DNA from 4 places in the Psychromonas saccharinae genome. Region 1 is predicted to be linked to each of the others. Evidence: riboswitches for the same ligand, from Rfam matches in the RefSeq annotation. Region 1 holds a riboswitch; each other region holds the start of a gene.
The links. Region 1 has a riboswitch for thiamine pyrophosphate ahead of thiD (bifunctional hydroxymethylpyrimidine kinase/phosphomethylpyrimidine kinase). Riboswitches for the same ligand answer to the same signal wherever they lie in the genome.
Positions count from the first base shown of each region.

Region 2: linked by a shared signal. The riboswitch ahead of ACR30L_RS03125 (thiamine-binding protein) and the one ahead of thiD (bifunctional hydroxymethylpyrimidine kinase/phosphomethylpyrimidine kinase) in region 1 are both predicted to bind thiamine pyrophosphate.
Region 3: linked by a shared signal. The riboswitch ahead of thiB (thiamine ABC transporter substrate binding subunit) and the one ahead of thiD (bifunctional hydroxymethylpyrimidine kinase/phosphomethylpyrimidine kinase) in region 1 are both predicted to bind thiamine pyrophosphate.
Region 4: linked by a shared signal. The riboswitch ahead of thiC (phosphomethylpyrimidine synthase ThiC) and the one ahead of thiD (bifunctional hydroxymethylpyrimidine kinase/phosphomethylpyrimidine kinase) in region 1 are both predicted to bind thiamine pyrophosphate.

Region 1 is NZ_CP195153.1:2,785,707-2,788,870, reverse strand. Features, by position in the region: gene ACR30L_RS12370 (DNA translocase FtsK) at 1-386, shown strand, start outside; gene lolA (outer membrane lipoprotein chaperone LolA) at 390-1,007, shown strand; TPP riboswitch at 1,060-1,177, shown strand; gene thiD (bifunctional hydroxymethylpyrimidine kinase/phosphomethylpyrimidine kinase) at 1,246-2,097, shown strand; gene ACR30L_RS12355 (ABC transporter substrate-binding protein) at 2,278-3,164, shown strand, end outside.
Region 2 is NZ_CP195153.1:695,016-698,179, reverse strand. Features, by position in the region: gene ACR30L_RS03135 (ABC transporter substrate-binding protein) at 1-892, opposite strand, end outside; gene ACR30L_RS03130 (ABC transporter permease) at 910-1,617, opposite strand; gene ACR30L_RS03125 (thiamine-binding protein) at 1,643-1,939, opposite strand; TPP riboswitch at 2,023-2,124, opposite strand; gene ACR30L_RS03120 (PhoX family protein) at 2,403-3,164, shown strand, end outside.
Region 3 is NZ_CP195153.1:1,958,313-1,961,476, forward strand. Features, by position in the region: gene ACR30L_RS08640 (diguanylate cyclase domain-containing protein) at 1-552, opposite strand, end outside; TPP riboswitch at 1,072-1,176, shown strand; gene thiB (thiamine ABC transporter substrate binding subunit) at 1,231-2,217, shown strand; gene thiP (thiamine/thiamine pyrophosphate ABC transporter permease ThiP) at 2,233-3,164, shown strand, end outside.
Region 4 is NZ_CP195153.1:3,897,624-3,900,787, reverse strand. Features, by position in the region: gene ACR30L_RS17475 (winged helix-turn-helix domain-containing protein) at 1-475, shown strand, start outside; gene ACR30L_RS17470 (NifB/NifX family molybdenum-iron cluster-binding protein) at 667-1,038, shown strand; gene nqrM ((Na+)-NQR maturation NqrM) at 1,051-1,248, shown strand; TPP riboswitch at 1,508-1,611, shown strand; gene thiC (phosphomethylpyrimidine synthase ThiC) at 1,684-3,164, shown strand, end outside.

The sequences.
Region 1 (3,164 bases):
TGCCACCAGGTGTGGGCGTACCAACACGTGTTCATGGGGCGTTTGTTGATGATCATGAAGTTCATAAAGTGGTTAATGATTGGAAAAAACGTGGTGAGCCGAATTATATTCAAGATATTCTTAATGGTGAAACGTCCTTAGATACGCTTCTTCCTGGTGAAGAAGCTGAAGGAGATGAAGAGATTGATGCGCTATTTGATGAAGTTGTCGCATTTATAACGGAAACACGTAAAGTGTCGATTTCCAGTATTCAACGTAAATTTAGAATTGGTTACAATCGTTCAGCCAGATTGGTTGATCAATTACAAGCACAGGGCGTGATTAGCGCGCCTTCTGGTGCAAATAGCAGTCGTGATGTACTTGCACCACCTCCAGTCAAGGATTAAACAATGAAAAAAATTATTTTAGCGGCATTTTTACTGATAATGACTCCACTTTATGCTGTTTCTGCCACGCAAAGTGATGCTGATTTATTAAAGGAAAAGTTAGCACAGTTTAAGCAAATTAATGCTCAGTTTTCTCAAGTTGTGACGAATGCCGAAGGCAAGGTACTCAATAAAAGCGAAGGGACACTGTCTATTTCTCGCCCTGGTAAATTTCGTTGGGAAGTGTTGACACCAGAACAAGATCTTATTATCTCAGATGGCGTTACCATGTGGATGTACAGTCCTTTTATTGAACAGGTTACCTTGGTCAATTTAAGTGATGCAATTGCAGGTACACCCTTTGTTTTACTTTCTGGGGCCACTCAAGCTCAGTGGGATAAATACACAGTTAAAAAACAAAATGAACAATTTATGATTAAAACGAAAGACGTCAGTGCGCCGCAAAATAGTTTTATTTTTGAATTTGATAAAACGGGGAATATTAGCCGTTTTGAAGTAATTGAAGCACAAGGACAACGTAGTGATTTCGCCTTAACGTACTCTCAAAAAAGTAAAAATATACCTGCAGATTACTTTACTTTTTCGATACCTGAGGGGGTAGAGGTCGACGACCAACGTTAGATTTACGCATACACATAAGTGCAATTCGACCTTTTTCGTTATTGTACTTATATAAATATAGTCGGGGGGCTGTTAAGGCTGAGATTGCGTATTAGTTGATTCACTATTGAGCAAGACCCGTAGAACCTGATTCAGTTAATACTGGCGTAGGGAACTATTATCTTGCTATTTATGCTTTTTGTTAGAAAAAGCAAAGAGTTGCTTGATGTAGATCCTGCTCGCTGGTGAGAGGAAATTTATGTCAAATTCCATTGATTTAGCCACTAATACGACAAAGTCTCCCCCGATTGTCTTAACTATTGCGGGCTCTGATAGCGGTGGGGGTGCCGGTATTCAAGCTGATATTAAGGCTATTTCAGCTACTGGTGGTTATGCGTGTTCGGTGATCACTGCAATAACAGCTCAAAATACGCAATCTGTCAGTGCTATATTTCCAATCCCCCTTGCGTATATTGCAAAGCAACTGGATGCAGTTTTTCTGGATCTTAATATTGTTGCGGTCAAAGTTGGCATGCTAGCCGGCATTGATATTATTAAACTTGTTGCGCAAAAAATAAAACAGTATCGCCCTGCATTTGTTGTTGTTGACCCGGTTATGGTGGCAACCAGTGGTGATTTGTTGTTGCCTTCCTCTGCAATGAATACATTAATATCCGACCTATTTCCATTAGCCCATTTAATTACACCTAATATCCCGGAAGCAGCTGTATTGACTGGGCAAAAATACTCTTTAGAAATCGATAATATAAACAATTTTGTTAACCCATTAAGGGCGTTAACACCTAATGCGATATTATTGAAAGGAGGGCATTTAGCAATGAATGAAATAAGCGTTGATATATTGATTACGCAGGATTCAATTGAATCATTTTCCCGTCGTCGCATTGATACAAAAAATACTCATGGAACGGGTTGTACATTGTCTTCTGCTATTGCTTCTTATTTGGCGCAAGGCCACGACTTATATCAATCTATTATGCTTGCTAAACAATATATTTCATTAGCCATTGCTCATGCAGATGAATTATCCGTTGGTCATGGGCATGGTCCCGTTAATCATTTTTTTCGAGGCCATCAAGATTTACGATAATGTTCGATTGAGATTTTATGCAGTGGTATACCGATTATTTAATGTCTATGGTACTCTCTTGCACCATCCCTATATTTGGCGGAGTGATTTTTTAATTAATCGTAATCGGTTTTATTAAAAAATAATTGTGCATTAAAAGCGTCAAGTATCTTATATGTAAAAGGCATAGAAGGAACATTAATGAAATTCAATAAACTATTAACAATTATCCTGTTGATTGTCACTACTATGTCATCATCGGTGATGGCTAAGAATAAAAAAGTAACTTTAATGCTCGATTGGTTTGTTAATCCAAACCATGGGCCGATTGTTATCGCTCAGCTACGTGGATACTTTAAGGCACAAGGTCTTGATATTGATATTCAACAGCCTGAAGATCCGAGTATGCCTGCTAAGTTGGTTGCAGAGGGGAAAGTTGACCTCGCTGTTTCCTATCAACCAAGTTTGATTATGGATGTTGCTGCCGGTTTACCACTTATTCGAACGGCTACGTTAATTGCGACCCCACTTAATGCATTAACAGTATTAGATAATAGTCATATTAAAGGGTTAACCGACCTCAAAGGTAAAAAAATTGGTATATCCGTAGTTGGCAATGAGCAAGCGGCATTAGGGCCGATGTTAATGTCGCATAATGTACAGCTTACCGATGTTGAAATAGTAAATGTTGGCATGAATTTAACCACTTCCCTGGCTTCTGGTGAAGTAGATGCAATCTGGGGGGGATTTCGAAACTTTGAAGCTACTCATTTGGCATTAGAAGGCATTCAAACTAAAAGTTTTTTTCCAGAAGAACATGGGGTGCCTGTTTATGATGAGCTTATATTGATTGCGAATGCTAAAAATTATGATAAGCACGTTGTAATCGCATTTAATAACGCATTAGAGCAAGCTGCTAATTATATTGTTAATCATCAAGATGAATCATGGAAAGAGTTTGTTACTTATTCACCGGACACATTAAATAATGAATTAAATAAACGTGCTTGGAATGATACATTAACGCGCTTCTCTTTACGTCCCGCTGCGACGGATATGCAACGTTATAATCATTATGCTCAATTTAT
Region 2 (3,164 bases), 2.1 Mb from region 1:
ATGCATTCCATCTTTTAGGGTCAAACTCTCCCCAATGTGCAGCTTCGGCTTGATATTGATCCGCTAGCCATTGTTGGCTTTTCATCACTAATTTTTCATCTAACTCGGGCACAAGTTTGGTTAAAATTTTAGCCGCTTGATTGGGATGAGCCATCGCAAATTGATAGCCTTTTTCGGTCGCACGTAAAAATGCTTTTGCTTGTTCAGGATTCGCTTTAAGGTACTCATCGCCTGCAATTAAAATCGGATTATAATAGTCAAGTTCAGGTGCATAATCTTTAAACGCCATGAAGTTAGTCTCTACTCCGGCAATATCAGCTCTAATTTTATCCCACGCATAGTAAACCCAAACACTATCGACATTGGTTTGAATGGCTGAAATAGCATCGGCCACGGTACTTGGAATTAATGTTAGTTTTGAATAATCGCCACCATCGGACTCGATTAACTCCTTCATCATCGCTTTTTCAATGGCCATATCCCAAGTTGCGTATTTATGTCCAGCTAATGCTTTAGGTCGTGTAATTCCAGAAGACGCTAATGTAACAAGGCCCGATGTATTATGTTGAATTAACGCAGCAATAGCAGTCACTGGCACCTTATTTCTTCGAGTAAAGGCCGGCACTAAAGAGTCTTGAAAACTCACACCAAATTGGGCGCGCCCACTCGCAATTAACATCGCAGCATCACCATCACTTGGCTGAGCAATATCCACTTTAAGCCCTTCTGCTTCGTAATACCCCTTTTCCTGTGCGACATAAACTCCGGTATGATTTGTATTGGGCGTCCAATCTAACAAAAACGTAATAGGTACTAATGTATTATTTTCGTCCGCAGCCATAACGTTACAGCTGATACATATCGACATAACGATATAAAGTAAGTTTTTCATCTATTTATCTTCCTTAATTATTTTGCTCTTTCCCATTTAAGGGCAGTATATTTTAATAAATCTATTAATTTCATCAGCACTAAACTTAAGATCGAAATCAGGAATATAACCGCAAACATTTCATCGAATGCATAGGATTTTTTGACTCGAATCATATAGACGCCTAACCCTTCAAACCCGCCAAGCCATTCAGAAATAACGGCAGCGACAATAGAGTAAGTAACAGAGATTTTGAGACTCGAAAAGAAATGAGTCATCGACCCCGGCAGCTTTATATATCGAAATATTTGCAGCTTTCCCGCCCCCATTGCTCGCATTAAATCAACCATATCTTTATCTGCTGATTTAAAACCATCGAGTAACCCTATTGTGATAGGAAAAAAGGTGGTTAACGCAACCAATACCATTTTAGGCGCCATGCCATACCCCATCCACAGTACTAACAGCGGTGCAATAGCAATGGTTGGAATGGTTTGAGTAAGCACAACTAATGGGTAAAAACTGCGATAGGCAAAGTTGAATTCATCCATTAAAACAGCAACGATAAAACCAACAATAATTCCTAAGCTCAATCCCCAAAAAGCTTCCACTAGGGTGACACTTGTATGTTGCATTAAAAGTGAAAAATCACGGATAAAGGCGTGGGCAACATCAAGAGGAGATGGCAGCATAAAAGCAGGCACAATATTTTCTGCACAAATAAACGCCCATATCCCAATAAGCAAAAGCAGTGTGCCAATAGGGATGCATTTATTGATGATGTTTAGTGACCTTTTTATCAATAGATAATACGTCACCTTCCGGGTGGTAAGTCACTTTGATATAAGATGCAACGCCCGGTGTGCCAGCATTAATTGCAATTTTGTGGCATTCTTTTAATACATCAAATAATTGGTCAAAATCACCTTCAATAGAGGTTTCACAGGGGCCAACGTAATAACTTAACCCAGTGCTTTTTATATAATCGATAACGTTATCAACCACGCGGATGATTTCATCTTTATCGACGGTTTCTGGTAATATTTGAATGGCAACACTTGCTTCCATCGGTTTAATCCTTTCGTAAAAATTAACAATGAAAGAATATAAAGCAAAAAAAAGCCCCACTATTAACAATAATAGTAGGGCCTGAATTCTCAGTATAATCTCCCTACGCCGGCATAACCCGGATCAGGTAATAAGGGTCAAACTCTATGAGTTCTCTCAGCCGCTAGGCCCCCCCGATTCCAAAATCAGAATAGATAACCTTGATTTTATTGTCAATAGAAAGGTCACGATAAAATCACTTCCAAAAAAGGAAGCATAAAGCTGATGACAATATCGACATGATTAAATGTTTAATAAAAATATAAATCCGTAACAAACCTGTCACATTACGGTGCTAGCCTAGCAGTCATTCTAAAACCAATTGTATTAAATATGTGATCTAAATTTTGCGCAGGAAAATAGATCAGCTAATTATTACGATTGGTATAAATACCCGACTTCTAAATATTAACTAGGTAATCCCATGACAAACTCATTAGATAAAGACACTGATTTTAGCAAGATGGTGAATGCACGTTTATCTCGACGTGGTTTTTTATTCGGTTCAGCAGCCATCGGCGCGGGGACATTTTTAGCCTTGAACCCAGTGGCAAAAGCAATTGCAGGAAGCATAAATAGCCCATTATTAAATTTCACGGCAATTCCAACTTCAACGGCTGACACAATAACCGTACCAGCAGGTTATACCACGCGTAATTTAATGTCTTGGGGTGACCCTATTTTTGCCAATGCTCCTGCGTTTAATGCCGATGGCCAACAAAACTCAACGGCACAGGCAATGCAATTTGGTGATAATACCGATGGTATGAGCTTATTTCCAATGTCCAAAGACCGAGCTCTACTGGCTGTTAATAATGAATACACTAATTATAAATTTCTTTTTCCACATCAAGGTAAATCAATGACAGCCGACGATGTAAAAAAAGCACAAGCTGCATTAGGTGTCACAATTGTCGAAATAGGTAAACAAAATGGACAATGGGTTATGGATAAAAACGGCAAACTAAATCGCCGTATCACTGCAAATACAGAAATGTTAATGACAGGGCCAGCGACAGGTCATGAGCTATTAAAGACAAAAGCTGATCCAACCGGTACAAAAATACTCGGTACCATTAATAATTGTTCAAACGGACAAACCCCATGGGGCACTTACCTAACCTGTGAAGAAAACTTCAATGGCTTCTTTGGCGCAGAAAAAGACGTAGAACTTAACAACGACTAC
Region 3 (3,164 bases), 830 kb from region 1:
ATCATTCGCTTCTTTTGCATATTGAAATACTATTTTGTCCATTCCCGTTAAGAAAGCATTTTCGGAGAACGGTAATCTTGCAATCGTATTTTGTAGATGTTGTTTTTCATCGGTTGTGAGTACGATTTTCGTTATGTTAAGCATGGTTTGAAAGTGAGACTCTATTTGAGCAAATAAAGCTTTTATTTCGGTGCTATTTTTAGCGCGTAAATTGAGTGCTTTATTGCCATTAATCAATCCATCATGTGATGTTTGCCATAATGCAGTGGTTTTTTTTAGTTCACTGCGATAGCGATTTGTTTGCTCAAACGAGGAGGTTGATAAAATATAATAACTTAATTTAGTGATTTTCTGGCTTAACATGCGCTGTCTGCCAGCAAGGTTTATTGTATCGGAATCATGAACTAAATTAGATAATAGCGACTGCATAACAATTTGCGATAAAATAATAAGAATGGCGATGAGAGATAATGCTGTTTTATAGCGATTTCGTAACTTTTTGATCGATGGATATATTGGCTGTTGGTGAATATTCGAATGCGTCGGGGGCATAATTATTATTCCTTCCGTGTTTAATTCTTTATGCAGTATGGAAATTCAAATAGTGTAAAAAGAGTATAGCTCACATATTTTAAATATATTTGATATCTATACCCGTTACCATTCAAGATGCAGAAATCAGCAAGATGAGAGGTGAGCAGATTCTAGGCATAAAGGTGAAGATCTAACGGGTTAAATCGAGACTTTATAACAACGAAGATGTTTGCCTCTCATCTTGCCCTGCGGGTCACTAGCTCGAACACCAATACTGCGTTATAACATTCGATAAGGGCTAGCCATTGCCATCATGTTACGCCTTGCCTTGGTATCCGAGCTAGTGACTGATAAACGCATCTTGATTGGTAACGGGTATATATTTTATAATTATTACTGAAAAAATCAGCGTCTATCAATTCGATCCTTAACTCATCTGTTTGTTGATAGATATACGGTCTATTGATGTCTTAATTATCAGTAGTCGCTAGAAAGCGTAAATAAGTATTATTTAACTCAACCTTTTGTGTATAATAATAATTCTCAACGGGGTGCTTATTTTTTAGGCTGAGATTGTTTGTAAAACTTACCCGTCGACCTGAACCAGATAATACTGGCGTAGGAATTGAGCTAATCTTTGACCTTTATTGATAGCCACTTTCTATGCTCATGTCCAGACTATATATGGAGTGCATAGTGAAAAAAATCCTTTCTGTTGTTGCTGTATCAACCCTTATTTCAATGCCGGCTTTGGCTGATAAATTAGTTGTTTATACGTACGATTCCTTCGCGTCCGATTGGGGCCCCGGTCCTAAAGTTAAAGCTGCATTTGAATCTCAATGTGACTGTGAGCTTGAATTTGTTGCCCTTGATGATGGGGTTTCTATTTTAAATCGTCTTCGTCTTGAAGGTGAAAATAGTAAAGCGGATGTGATACTTGGGCTTGATAATAATAGTATGAGCGTAGCAAAAAATACGGGACTATTAGCTGAACATAAAGTCGATATGACCAATATCACTTTACCCGGTGGTTGGGAAGATAAAACCTTTATTCCTTTTGATTATGGTTATTTTGCCTTTGTTTATAATAAAGAAAAATTGGCAAATCCACCAAAAAGTTTAAAGGAACTGGTGGAAGAGCGTAATGATATTAAAGTTATCTACCAAGATCCACGCACCTCTACACCGGGCCAAGGGCTAATGTTGTGGATGAAATGGGTATATGGCGATAAAGCGCAGGATGCTTGGTCAATGCTAACCAAAAAAACAGTGACGGTAACGAAAGGTTGGTCTGAAGCTTATAATATGTTCCTAGAAGGGGAAGCTGATATGGTACTTTCTTATACCACATCACCGGCATATCATATTATTGCAGAAGAAAATACACAGTATGCAGCGGCTAGTTTTTCAGAAGGTAATTATGAACAGGTCGAAGTTGCTGCTAAAGTAAAAAGTAGTCATCATCCCGTTCTTGCTGATCAATTTATGCAATTTATTATCAGCAAAGAGTTTCAATCGATTATTCCAACGAGTAATTGGATGTATCCGGTCATTGATGTTGATTTACCCGATGGGTTTAAGCAATTATCCAAACCAAGCAAATCTTATTATTTCCCTGATAACGAAGTCGCTAACCATAATAAAGCATGGATAAAAGAATGGTTGAATGGGTCAATTGAGTAAGTGTGATATTAATTAATGCATAGATCGCGTCATTTTATACCCGGTATTATTACTGCCGGGTTTATTTTTGTGTTTGTTGCTGCTTCGCTAGTGGGGTTATTATCACATTCGTCTAGTTTTAATCCGACGGCGCTTTGGTCTGACACTTATTACCGGCATATTACGTTATTTAGTTTTTATCAGTCGTTTATATCAACATTGTTAAGTGTTGTCTTGGCCATTCCCGTTGCGCATGCCTTATCTCGCCGTCATTTCTTTGCTAAAAAAATGCTATTGAAGCTATTTGCAACGACCCTTGTGCTGCCAGTGTTAGTTGGCATTTTTGGTTTACTTGCAATCTATGGTAACAGTGGGGTGATTTCGGATATTTTTAATTATTTTGATAAACAACTGCCTTTTTCAATTTATGGGTTAAATGGCATTCTATTGGCTCATGTATTTTTTAATTTACCCTTTGCTGCGCGGTTATTTTTACAATCATTACAATCGATTCCGACTGAACATCATAAATTATCTGCTCACCTTGGTATATATCACTGGAATAAATTTAAATTAATCGAGTGGCCTGTTATACGTCAACAATTACCGCATGTTTGCGGGTTAGTGTTTATGCTTTGTTTTACAAGCTTTGCCACGGTCATGGCATTGGGGGGCGGCCCTAAATCAACGACGATTGAGTTGGCTATTTATCAGGCCATTAAATTCGATTTTGATTTACAATCGGGGGCATTATTAGCTCTCTGGCAAATGTTTCTTTGTGCAGGGTTAGTCTTATATATACAAAGTTTTTCGAAGGTGATTGCGGTGACCAGTGAAGAACGGCAAGACAAATTACCATTATTTGCAGATAGTAAACGCGCTTTGCTGTGGGATGTTAGTTGGATAACTCTGGTGACTTTATTTGTTATTCCTCCTTTATTGATGGTAATTTTCAGTGGCATTAATAC
Region 4 (3,164 bases), 1.1 Mb from region 1:
AAATGAAATCAATTCAATGAAGGTATTGGTTGTTGAAGCTGAAGCTGCAGAACGTATTCAATTAATTGAGCAATTAGAATCAATTGATGTTGCTTACGTTGAAGGTGTTGCTACAACAATTGAAGCTGAACGTTCAGTTGCATTGCAAGATTTTGACCTTATCATTGTTGATTCTTTACTCGCAGATAATGCGGGAATTGAATTAGTTAAACGTATTCGTACGGGTCAAACATCAGCGGCAGCAGATATCAGTATTCTAAGTTCACATTTTGAATTACAACGTGAATTATTAGGTTTGAATTGTCTATTTGATATTCAAGGTTTATTGCTTAAACCATTTGAAGAAAGCCGTTTAAAACAAATGCTAATGGTTGCAAACAAATCTAATGTGGTATTAAAACCGCAAGCAGCTTATGAACTTGTTCCTGTTGATGTACTAGAAACAGCTGTTCAAGCGAAAGCAATTAACGAATAAGTTATCTATTTTTAATATTTAGATAAACTAAAAAGCCTTTAGTGGGAACACTAAGGGCTTTTTGTTGTCTGTTTACTTATAATGCCACTCATTAATAATTAGGTGAGCTATCTTTCTCGCGAAAATTAAGTCACATATTTAATACAGTTGGTTTATTATAAAGTTAATATTATTTGTATAAGGAATTAAAGATGATTTATGCAATTGCCACCAGTGAAAAAAAGCTTTCTCATAAATTTTCAAAAACAGAGCTATTCACTTTTTACAATGAAGAGAATAAAGAAATTGGTGTTTATAAGAACCCCGCCTTAGAAGGTAAAGGCTGTTCTTCTAAACAATCAATTATAGAACTTTTTAATAAAATGCATTGTGATGGTGTTATCGTTCGAAAAATCGGAGAGAACACACTTTCTCGTTTATTAAATGCGGGTATTCAAGTTGAACAGGGGAATACTCGTCATACAACGGAAGAGTTACTTGAAAATGCACGTTTACATACAAGTCCTTTAACTCGTCCGGAGCAAGGCGTTAAAAGCAAAGGTAGTCGTTGTAGTACTCATTAATTGGGAGGAATTATGGAATTTATTATCGCATTTGTTATTTTTTTATTAGTTGTTGTTGCGATGGCGATTGGTGTCATTATGGGTGGTAAACGCATTCAAGGCAGTTGTGGTGGACTTTCTAGTGTGGGAATCGAAAAAAGTTGTGACTGTGAAACCGTGTGTGATGAACATAAACCTACTTTATACCAAATTCAAGAGCCAACTAAATAGCTCAAAGGTAGCTGTCAGTTTTTAGCCTGTCAGCTATCAGTTTTTTATTTTTGATATTCTCTTGCTTCTTACATCATCCCTGAGATGTATCTTCTTCGTTATCATCTTAACTCCTCTGTTACCCCCGAGGTATTTTGATCGGGGTGCTCTTAACACGAGTCAACCCAAACATACTTAGTTTTTCTTTTACTGATGTCTGATAGCTAAAAACTAATCGCTGCTTTTTCCTTTTATTCATCTAATTTTTACTCTATACTGATTTTTCTTGTCGGAGTGCCTTAGGGCTGAGACTGCTTTTAATAAGCGGGATCCGTGGAACCTGATTGGGTTAGTACCTACGAAGGGAACAAGGTGAAGTCACTATTCATGTGATCTTTATACTTTCCACTATTTTTCGACAAGCACTCTTTTTCACTTTAAAAGGTAAAGAATGCTATGTCTACTCAAGTAAATACAAATCTAAAAACGACTAATCGTCATGGCTTATCACGCAAAGAATCGCGTCAAGCTGCGCAAGATTATATCCATAATTTAAATAATGAATCCTACCCTAATTCTGAAAAAATATTTATCAAGGGAGTACTTCATCCAATCAAAGTGGCAATGCGCCAAATTCATCAAAGTGACACCGCTATTGGTGACGATGAACACAATCCAAGTGTTGAAAAAAACGAACCTATTCCTGTTTATGATACTTCAGGTCCCTATACTGATTCAAAAGTACAAATTGATGTGCACCTTGGTTTAGATAAGCTACGCCATAGTTGGATTACTGCACGTGATGATAGTGAAACATTAAGTGGGGTATCTTCAGAATTTGCACTAAAACGCCTAAATGATAATAAATTAGATGAATTACGTTTCGCTCATTTAGCTAAGCCTTTACGTGCTAAAAAAGGGAAAATTGTTACTCAAATGCATTATGCACGTCAGGGAATTATTACGCCTGAAATGGAATACGTTGCGATTAGAGAAAATATGGGGCGCGAACGGATAAAAAATACAGATTTACATTCTCAGCATAAGGGCCATAGTTTTGGTGCGCATTTACAGGAAAATATCACACCTGAATTTGTACGCAGTGAGATTGCGCGTGGTAGAGCGATTATTCCCGCCAATATAAATCATCCTGAATTAGAGCCAATGATTATCGGGCGTAATTTTTTGGTTAAGGTTAATGCGAATATTGGTAATTCTTCGGTGAGTTCTTCCATTGAAGAAGAAGTTGAGAAACTTGTTTGGTCGACATTGTGGGGCGGCGATACGGTTATGGATTTATCAACGGGCCGCAATATTCATGAAACACGAGAATGGATATTACGTAATTCCCCTGTGCCTATTGGTACAGTTCCTATTTATCAAGCACTTGAAAAAGTGAATGGGATTGCTGAAGACCTATCGTGGGAAGTTTTTCGAGATACCTTGATCGAACAAGCAGAGCAAGGCGTGGATTATTTTACGATCCATGCGGGTGTATTATTACGTTTTGTGCCGATGACTGCTAAACGTCTAACGGGAATTGTCTCGCGAGGCGGTTCTATTATGGCCAAATGGTGTTTATCACATCATAAAGAAAACTTTGCCTATCAATATTTCCGTGAAATTTGTTTGATTTGTCAGCAGTATGATGTGTCATTGTCGCTTGGCGATGGTTTGCGTCCTGGTTCTATTGCAGATGCTAATGATCAGGCTCAGTTTGCAGAATTAGAAATTTTAGGTGAGCTCAGTAAGATCGCCTGGGAGCATGATGTTCAGGTGATTATTGAAGGTCCTGGCCATATTCCGATGCAAATGATCAAAGAAAATATGGATAAACAGTTAGAAGACTGCTTTGAAGCACCATTTTATACATTAGGCCCTTTAACGACGGATATTGCCCCTGGTTACGATCATATCACATCGGCTATTGGTGCAGC